2 regions of the Streptomyces sp. NPDC002306 genome follow, and region 1 is predicted to be linked to the other one. Evidence: riboswitches for the same ligand, from Rfam matches in the RefSeq annotation. Region 1 holds a riboswitch; the other holds the start of a gene.
What was found. Region 1 has a riboswitch for glycine ahead of gcvP (aminomethyl-transferring glycine dehydrogenase). Riboswitches for the same ligand answer to the same signal wherever they lie in the genome.

Region 1 (3,986 bases):
GAGGTGCAGCGGCTGGCCGACCGGTGTGTGGGGCGGCTGCGCGGGGCCGGGCTGTCGGGGCGGACCATCGTGCTGAAGGTGCGCCGCTACGACTTCTCGACGCTGACCCGGTCGGAGACGCTGCGCGGGCCCACGGACGATCCGGCGGTGGTGCGGGAGGCGGCGGCCCGGCTGCTGGACTCGGTGGACACGACGGGTGGGGTGCGGCTGCTGGGGGTGGGTGTGTCCGGGCTCGCGGACTACACGCAGGAGGATCTGTTCGCCCAGGCGGCCGGGGAGCTGGCGCGGCACGCACCGGAGGAGAAGGCGGCGGAGGAGGCCCTGCCGGAGACGCCGGAGCCGGTCGAGCGGCGCTGGCGGGCGGGGCATGACGTGCGGCACGCCGAGCACGGACATGGATGGGTACAGGGCAGCGGCCTCGGCCGGGTCACCGTCCGGTTCGAGACGCCCGAATCGGTACCCGGGCGGGTACGGACCTTCCGGATCGACGACCCGGACCTGGAACCGGCGGATCCGCTGCCGCTGGTGCGGCGAAGACCGGACGAGGAGGGCGCTGTCGCGGCCGTGACCGAGGCGATGGTCGTGACCTTGGACGCGCGATCGGGCATGGACGCCAACGCGAGCGCGACCGCGGACATAGACACAGACTCGGATACGGACTCGGACGGCGGCGGTGTCGCGGCCGAGCGGTCGGCAGGATCGGGACAGGGGAGGGGGCGGGGGCAGGCGGGGGAGTGACGACGGGGGCGCGGACGCGGGCCCCGCGGTCCACGCCTCCCATCTGCCCCGTATCCGGGCCACCGACCGGCTGGCCGACGTCGTCGGCAACGTCCTCGCGCGCGGCCGACTGCGGGCGGCACCCGACACCTTCGCAACCGTGCCGCTGCGGCTGGACCTGGACCAGCTGGTCGAGGAGGTCTGCGACGAACCTGCTGGACAACGCGCTGCGCCACGGCCGCACCCCCGGCGATCCCCGGGACCGCGCCGAGGTGGAGGTCACCGTCCTCGGCGCGAACGTCATGGGCGCCGACCGGGGGCGCGGTCCGCTCGAAGCCGGCTGGGTGCGGGGGCCGACGCGGTTTCGCCGGTGCGGTCGGTCCGTCTGTCCGTCCGTCCGGCGAGGTTGGGCCGGAAGGGGTCCCGGCGCGCGTCGCGGGGCGGGGCTGCGCGGGCGGATGCCAGGTTCCGCCGTGACCTTGCCCACGTCGTGCGTCGGCCCGGCAGCCGGGTGGTCGGGTGGCGGCCGGGCAAGGAGAGGGCGGGACGGTGGGGCAGCGGTGGGGCAGCGGTGGGGTCGGGGGTGGAGGGGAGTGCGGACGGGCGGGCGGTGGGGGGTCAGGCCTCGTCCGTGCCGGCCAGCTTGCCGAAGTCGTGGTCCGGGATCGGGGGAGGAGCGGCGATGTCGAGGCCGTAGTGGTGGTAGAGCTGGAGCTCCTGCTCGGGCGAGAGGTGGCGTCCGACGCCGAAGTCCGGGGCGTCCTTGATCAGCGCTCGCTCGAAGGGGATGCGCAGGGCGCCCTCGACCAGTTCGCTGGGCTCCAGCGGGACGAAGGCGTCTCTCGAGAACAGGCCGGTACGTATGGCGGCCCATTCCGGCACGCCGGTGGCGTCGTCGAGGTAGACCTCGTCAATGGTGCCGATCTTGGTCCCGTTGCGGTCGAACGCCTTGCGGCCGATCAGGTTGCGCGGATCGATATCGGTCTGCACGGGCCCTCCTCCAGGTCGCAACTCATTCGTAAGCACTACAAAAGAGCACATTCAGGAAGGTGGCCACTCGAAGGAGCCCTTGTTGACCGCGCTGGTACGCTGGCAAACGGCTGCCGACCCCGTGCGGGAGAGTCCTCCGAGCAACATCATCGGAGGCGCCGAAGGAGCAACTCCTCCCCGGAATCTCTCAGGCCCACGTACCGCACGGACGAGGTCACTCTGGAAAGCAGAGCGGGTGTCGACGGACGCCCAGCTCTCACCGACGGTGAAAGCCGGTATCCCCGTCCCGGGTGATCCGGTGAAACTCTCAGGTTGAGATGACAGAGGGGGAGGCCGTCCGGGTACCTGCGCCTAGGTACCCCTCGCAGGTCGCGTCAGACCAGGAGGCCTCCGCAATGACCGCCCACCGCATTCCGCTCTCCGAGCTCGAACAGGGAATCCCGTTCGAGCAGCGCCACATCGGGCCCGACCAGGAGGCGCGGGCCAAGATGCTCGCGCAGGTCGGGTACGGCTCGTTGGACGAACTCACGGCAGCCGCGGTACCGGATGTGATCAAGAACGCCGACGCGCTCGACCTGCCGGGTGCCCGCACCGAGGCCGAGGTGCTGGCGGAGCTGCGCTCCCTCGCGGACCGCAACGAGGTCCTCGGTTCGATGATCGGCCTCGGCTACTACGGCACCTTCACGCCGCCGGTCATCCTGCGCAACGTCATGGAGAACCCGGCCTGGTACACGGCGTACACGCCCTACCAGCCGGAGATCTCGCAGGGCCGGCTCGAGGCGCTGCTGAACTTCCAGACCATGGTCGCCGAGCTCACCGGCCTGCCGACGTCCGGGGCCTCGCTGCTCGACGAGGGCACGGCCGCCGCCGAGGCGATGGCGCTGTCCCTGCGCATGGGCAAGAACAAGAAGGGTCTGTTCCTGGTCGACGCGGACGCGCTGCCGCAGACCATCGCCGTGATCCAGACCCGCGCCGAGCCGACCGGTGTGGAGGTCGTCGTCGCCGACCTCAGCGACGGCATCCCGGCCGAGATCGCCGAGCGCGAGATCAACGGCGTGCTCGTCCAGTACCCCGGCGCCTCCGGAGCGGTGCGCGACATCAAGCCGCTCGTCGACCAGGCGCACGAGCTGGGCGCGCTCGTCACCGTCGCCGCCGACCTGCTCGCGCTGACGCTGCTGACCTCGCCGGGCGAGCTCGGCGCGGACATCGCGGTCGGTACCACCCAGCGCTTCGGTGTGCCGATGGGCTTCGGCGGACCGCACGCCGGCTACATGGCCGTGCGCGAGAAGTTCGCGCGCAGCCTGCCCGGACGGCTCGTGGGCGTCTCCGTCGACGCCGACGGGAACCGGGCCTACCGCCTCGCCCTCCAGACCCGTGAGCAGCACATCCGCCGCGAGAAGGCGACCAGCAACATCTGCACCGCGCAGGTGCTGCTCGCCGTGATGGCCGGTATGTACGCCGTCTACCACGGGCCCGAGGGCCTGAAGGCCGTCGCCCGGCGCACCCACCGCTACGCCACGCTCCTCGCCGCGGGTCTGACCGCCGGCGGGGTCGAGATCGTGCACGGCGCCTACTTCGACACGCTCACCGCGCGGGTGCCGGGCCGGGCCGCCGCGACGGTGGCCGCCGCGCGCGAGCACGGCGTGAACCTGCACCTCGTCGACGCCGACCACGTCTCCCTCGCCTGCGACGAGACCACCACGCGCGCGCAGATCGCCGCCGTGTGGACGGCCTTCGGCGTCGAGGGCGACATCGAGGCGCTGGACGAGACCGCCGAGGACACCCTGCCGGCCGCGCTGCTGCGCACCGACGCGTACCTGACCCACCCGGTCTTCCACCAGCACCGCTCCGAGACCGCGATGCTGCGCTACCTGCGCCGGCTGTCCGACCGCGACTACGCGCTCGACCGCGGCATGATCCCGCTGGGCTCCTGCACGATGAAGCTCAACGCGACCACCGAGATGGAGCCGGTCACCTGGCCCGAGTTCGGCCAGCTGCACCCCTTCGCGCCCGCCGAGCAGGCGCAGGGCTACCTGACGCTCATCCGTGAGCTGGAGGAGCGGCTCGCCGAGGTCACCGGCTACGACAAGGTCTCCCTCCAGCCCAACGCCGGTTCGCAGGGTGAGCTGGCCGGTCTGCTCGCCGTGCGCGGGTACCACCGGGCCAACGGGAACGACCAGCGGACCGTCTGCCTGATCCCCTCCTCCGCGCACGGCACCAACGCCGCCAGCGCCGTGATGGCCGGCATGAAGGTCGTCGTGGTGAAGACGGCGGGCGAC
Region 2 (3,986 bases), on a different contig from region 1:
GCGCGACGGTGTACGGCATGTGCGGGCCGACGACCTGCCGGAACTGTTGCTCGGAGCTGAAGACCGGCACGTACACCTGGCCTTCGATCTCCAGGGTGGGCAGGTCGAGCGGGCCGCTGTGCGGGCCTCCGCCGTTGGGCAGCGGCACCCAGACGAAGCTGCGGCCGAGCACCTCGACGATCCGTCCGCCGGCCGACGGCACGCCGAGGGCCGCGGAAAGCACCTCCTCCAGCTCGTTGCCGGGCCATCCGCCGTGCGGATGGGGGTGCGTCTGTGCGGGGAAGCCCGCGGAAAAGTCCGCGGGAAGATCCGCCGGGAAGTCCATCTCTCTACCGCCTGCTGGGAACCGCTGCTGTGGCTCAAAAGGCTAACCGGTGCGGGCCCCCGCGCAATCGTCCCGCAGACCGATACGCGACGGTCCCCGGAGGCCGCTCCGTCACGCCATGCCCGCGGACCACGCCGCCTGGCGCTCGCCCGGACCGACCCCTGACCCGTCGATTCGTCGATACATCCGGCATCTGATTGCCCATTCATCGACCCGTCCGTCTATTCCACCGTCAATTCATCGCCCCTGTTGGGGATTCGACCATCGAAACGTCGGGCGGCTTGAACGAGTGCCCGTCCGAACGTCGGCCCGCCCGCGCACGCACCCCTCCGCCCGTCCGCGCCATCGCCCCCCTCAGGACGCGAAGTCGATCCGGCCCAGTACGTCCGCCGCCTCACGGTCCAGCAGGACCGCCGAGCCGCAGCCCGGGGGCAGCTCACCCTTCTCGACGGCGCGCAGCAGACGGGCGGCGGCGCGGCGGTGGCGCAGGAAGGCGTACCGCGAGACGCCGCGGCCCCGGTCGCGCTGGCCCTCCAGCGCCGCGCCCGGGGTGACGTCGAGCAGCAGCAGATGCAGGGTGCCGCCCCGGCGGCGGGCCTCGCGGGCCAGCCAGTCACGCACCCAGGCCTGGGTGCCGCAGTCGTGCACCACGACACCCCGGCCGGTGCGCACGGCGCGGCGCAGTCCGGCGTAGTGGGCCAGGCGGACGAGCGGGCGGTAGACGGCGTACGGCAGGAAACGGGGCGCGCGGGCGTCCCAGCGGTCGCGGGTGTCCTGGGAGTCGACGCGGATGCCCCGGGCCGCGCGCCGCATCAGCGTGGACTTGCCGCTGCCGGGCAGGCCGGTGATCACGACCAGGTCGCGCGGGCCGAAGACCAGGCCGTGCGGGCTGTGCCCGGAGCGCTCGCGCAGGTCGCGGACGACCGGCGCGGGCAGTGGCGCGCGCACCTCAGCGGCCGCGGCCGCGGGCTGCTTGGGCAGTGCGGCGGCCGTAGTGGCGTACGCCGTGATCCTGTTCACCGTCATCGTCCTCCCCCTGGGGTCAGGTAAGTCCTTTCCCCGCCAAGCGTAAAGAGACGGTAATGCGTGATGTCCGGTGTTTTCGTGCGCGTAGCGCCACAAGCCGGTTACAGATGCGGCCTGCCCCTCGGCGGACGCGGCGTGCGATGATGTCCGCGCCAACTGCATACCGGCCGCTTGAATCCGCGCGGGAGAGTCCCCAGCAGCACTGCTGCGCCGGGGCGCCGAAGGAGCAAGTCCCTCCCTTGAATCTCTCAGGCCCCAGTTACCGCGCGGGCGAGGCACATCTGAAAAGCGGGCCGCTGCGACAGCGGCTCCACCCAAGGTGCAAGTCCTGACCACGCGTGGTCACGACGAACCTCTCAGGTTCCGATGACAGATGGGGAGGAACGACCTCGCCCTCCCCCGTGCCCGGTTCCGCCGCGCAGGGGACCCCATCGCCCTGGGAGACGACCGTCCGATGAGCAGTACCCCACTCCGTCACACCGCGCTGGATGCCGTGCACCGCTCGCTCGGAGCGACGATGACCGACTTCGCCGGCTGGGACATGCCCCTGCGCTACGGCTCCGAGCGGGACGAGCACAACGCGGTGCGCACCAGGGCCGGTCTCTTCGACCTGTCCCACATGGGCGAGATCACGGTCACCGGAGCGCAGGCCGCGGCCCTGCTGAACCACGCCCTGGTCGGCAACATCGGCTCCGTCGGCGTCGGCCGCGCCCGCTACACCATGATCTGCCAGGCGGACGGCGGCATCCTCGACGACCTGATCGTCTACCGGCTGGGCGAGACGGAGTACATGGTCGTCGCCAACGCCTCCAACGCGCAGACCGTGCTCGACGCGCTCGTGGAGCGGTCCGCCGGCTTCGACGCCGAGGTCCGCGACGACCGCGACGCCTACGCCCTGATCGCCGTCCAGGGCCCCGAGTCCCCCGGCATCCTGAAGTCCCTCACCGACGCCGACCTGGACGGCCTGAAGTACTACGCGGGCCTGCCCGGCACCGTCGCGGGCGTCCCCGCCCTCATCGCGCGCACCGGCTACACCGGTGAGGACGGCTTCGAGCTGTTCGTGGCCCCGGCCGACGCGGAGCAGGTGTGGCAGGCGCTCACCGAGGCCGGCGCGCCCGTCGGACTGATCGCGTGCGGTCTGTCCTGCCGGGACACGCTGCGCCTGGAGGCGGGCATGCCGCTGTACGGGCACGAGCTGACCACCTCCCTGACGCCCTTCGACGCCGGGCTCGGGCGGGTCGTGAAGTTCGAGAAGGAGGGTGACTTCGTGGGCCGGGACGCGCTGACCGAGGCCGCTTCCCGCGCGGAGGCGAACCCCCCGCGCGTCCTGGTCGGCCTGGTCGCCGAGGGCCGCCGGGTCCCGCGCGCCGGGTACGCCGTCGTGGCCGGCGGTGAGGTGATCGGCGAGGTCACCTCCGGTGCCCCCTCGCCCACGCTGGGCAAGCCGATCGCCATGGCGTACGTCGACGCGGCGCACGCGGCGCCGGGCACCACGGGCGTCGGCGTGGACATCCGAGGTACCCACGAGCCGTACGAGGTCGTGGCGCTCCCGTTCTACAAGCGCCAGAAGTAGACACTGAGCGCGGTCCTCGCGTGACGCCGCGCACCTTTCCGCCGCTCACCAGCGGTCGCGACCATCCCCCATCCACCAGCACTCCCCCGCGTACAGGAGAATTCAGGCCATGAGCAACCCCCAGCAGCTGCGCTACAGCAAGGAGCACGAGTGGCTGTCGGGCGCCGAGGACGGCGTCTCGACGGTCGGCATCACGGAGCACGCGGCCAACGCGCTCGGCGATGTCGTGTTCGTCCAGCTCCCGGAGGTCGGTGACACGGTGACCGCGGGCGAGACCTGCGGCGAGCTGGAGTCGACCAAGTCGGTCAGCGACCTGTACTCCCCCGTCGACGGCGAGATCACCGAGGTCAACGAGGACGTGGTGAACGACCCGTCGCTGGTGAACTCGGCCCCCTTCGAGGGCGGCTGGCTGTTCAAGGTGCGCGTGACGGACGAGCCGGCCGACCTGCTCTCCGCCGACGAGTACACCGCCTTTTCCGCCGGCTGAGGAGTCACCCACCCATGTCGCTTCTGAACACCCCCCTGCACGAGCTCGACCCGGACGTCGCCGCCGCCGTCGACGCCGAGCTGCACCGCCAGCAGTCCACCCTGGAGATGATCGCCTCCGAGAACTTCGCGCCGGTCGCGGTCATGGAGGCGCAGGGCTCGGTCCTGACCAACAAGTACGCCGAGGGCTACCCGGGCCGCCGCTACTACGGCGGCTGCGAGCACGTCGACGTCGCCGAGCAGATCGCCATCGACCGGGTCAAGGAGCTGTTCGGCGCCGAGTACGCCAACGTGCAGCCCCACTCGGGCGCCTCCGCCAACCAGGCCGCGCTGTTCGCGCTGGCCCAGCCCGGCGACACGATCCTCGGCCTGGACCTGGCGCACGGCGGCCACCTGACCCACGGGATGCGGCTGAACTTCTCGGGCAAGCAGTTCGACGTGGTCGCCTACCACGTGGACGACTCCGGCCTGGTCGACATGGCCGAGGTGGAGCGGCTCGCCAAGGAGCACCGCCCCAAGGTGATCATCGCGGGCTGGTCGGCGTACCCGCGTCAGCTGGACTTCGCGGAGTTCCGC

Region 2: another riboswitch for glycine. It lies ahead of gcvT (glycine cleavage system aminomethyltransferase GcvT); the one in region 1 lies ahead of gcvP (aminomethyl-transferring glycine dehydrogenase).

Annotation. Positions count from the first base shown of each region.
Region 1 covers NZ_JBSFCK010000057.1:9,636-13,621, forward strand. The annotation lists gene ACWCQK_RS38760 (DNA polymerase IV) at 1-738, shown strand, start outside; gene ACWCQK_RS38765 (PRC-barrel domain-containing protein) at 1,336-1,707, opposite strand; glycine riboswitch at 1,822-1,920, shown strand; gene gcvP (aminomethyl-transferring glycine dehydrogenase) at 2,103-3,986, shown strand, end outside.
Region 2 covers NZ_JBSFCK010000013.1:5,213-9,198, reverse strand. The annotation lists gene ACWCQK_RS24480 (enhanced serine sensitivity protein SseB) at 1-325, opposite strand, end outside; gene ACWCQK_RS24475 (AAA family ATPase) at 680-1,351, opposite strand; glycine riboswitch at 1,524-1,626, shown strand; glycine riboswitch at 1,627-1,734, shown strand; gene gcvT (glycine cleavage system aminomethyltransferase GcvT) at 1,806-2,924, shown strand; gene gcvH (glycine cleavage system protein GcvH) at 3,034-3,411, shown strand; gene glyA (serine hydroxymethyltransferase) at 3,426-3,986, shown strand, end outside.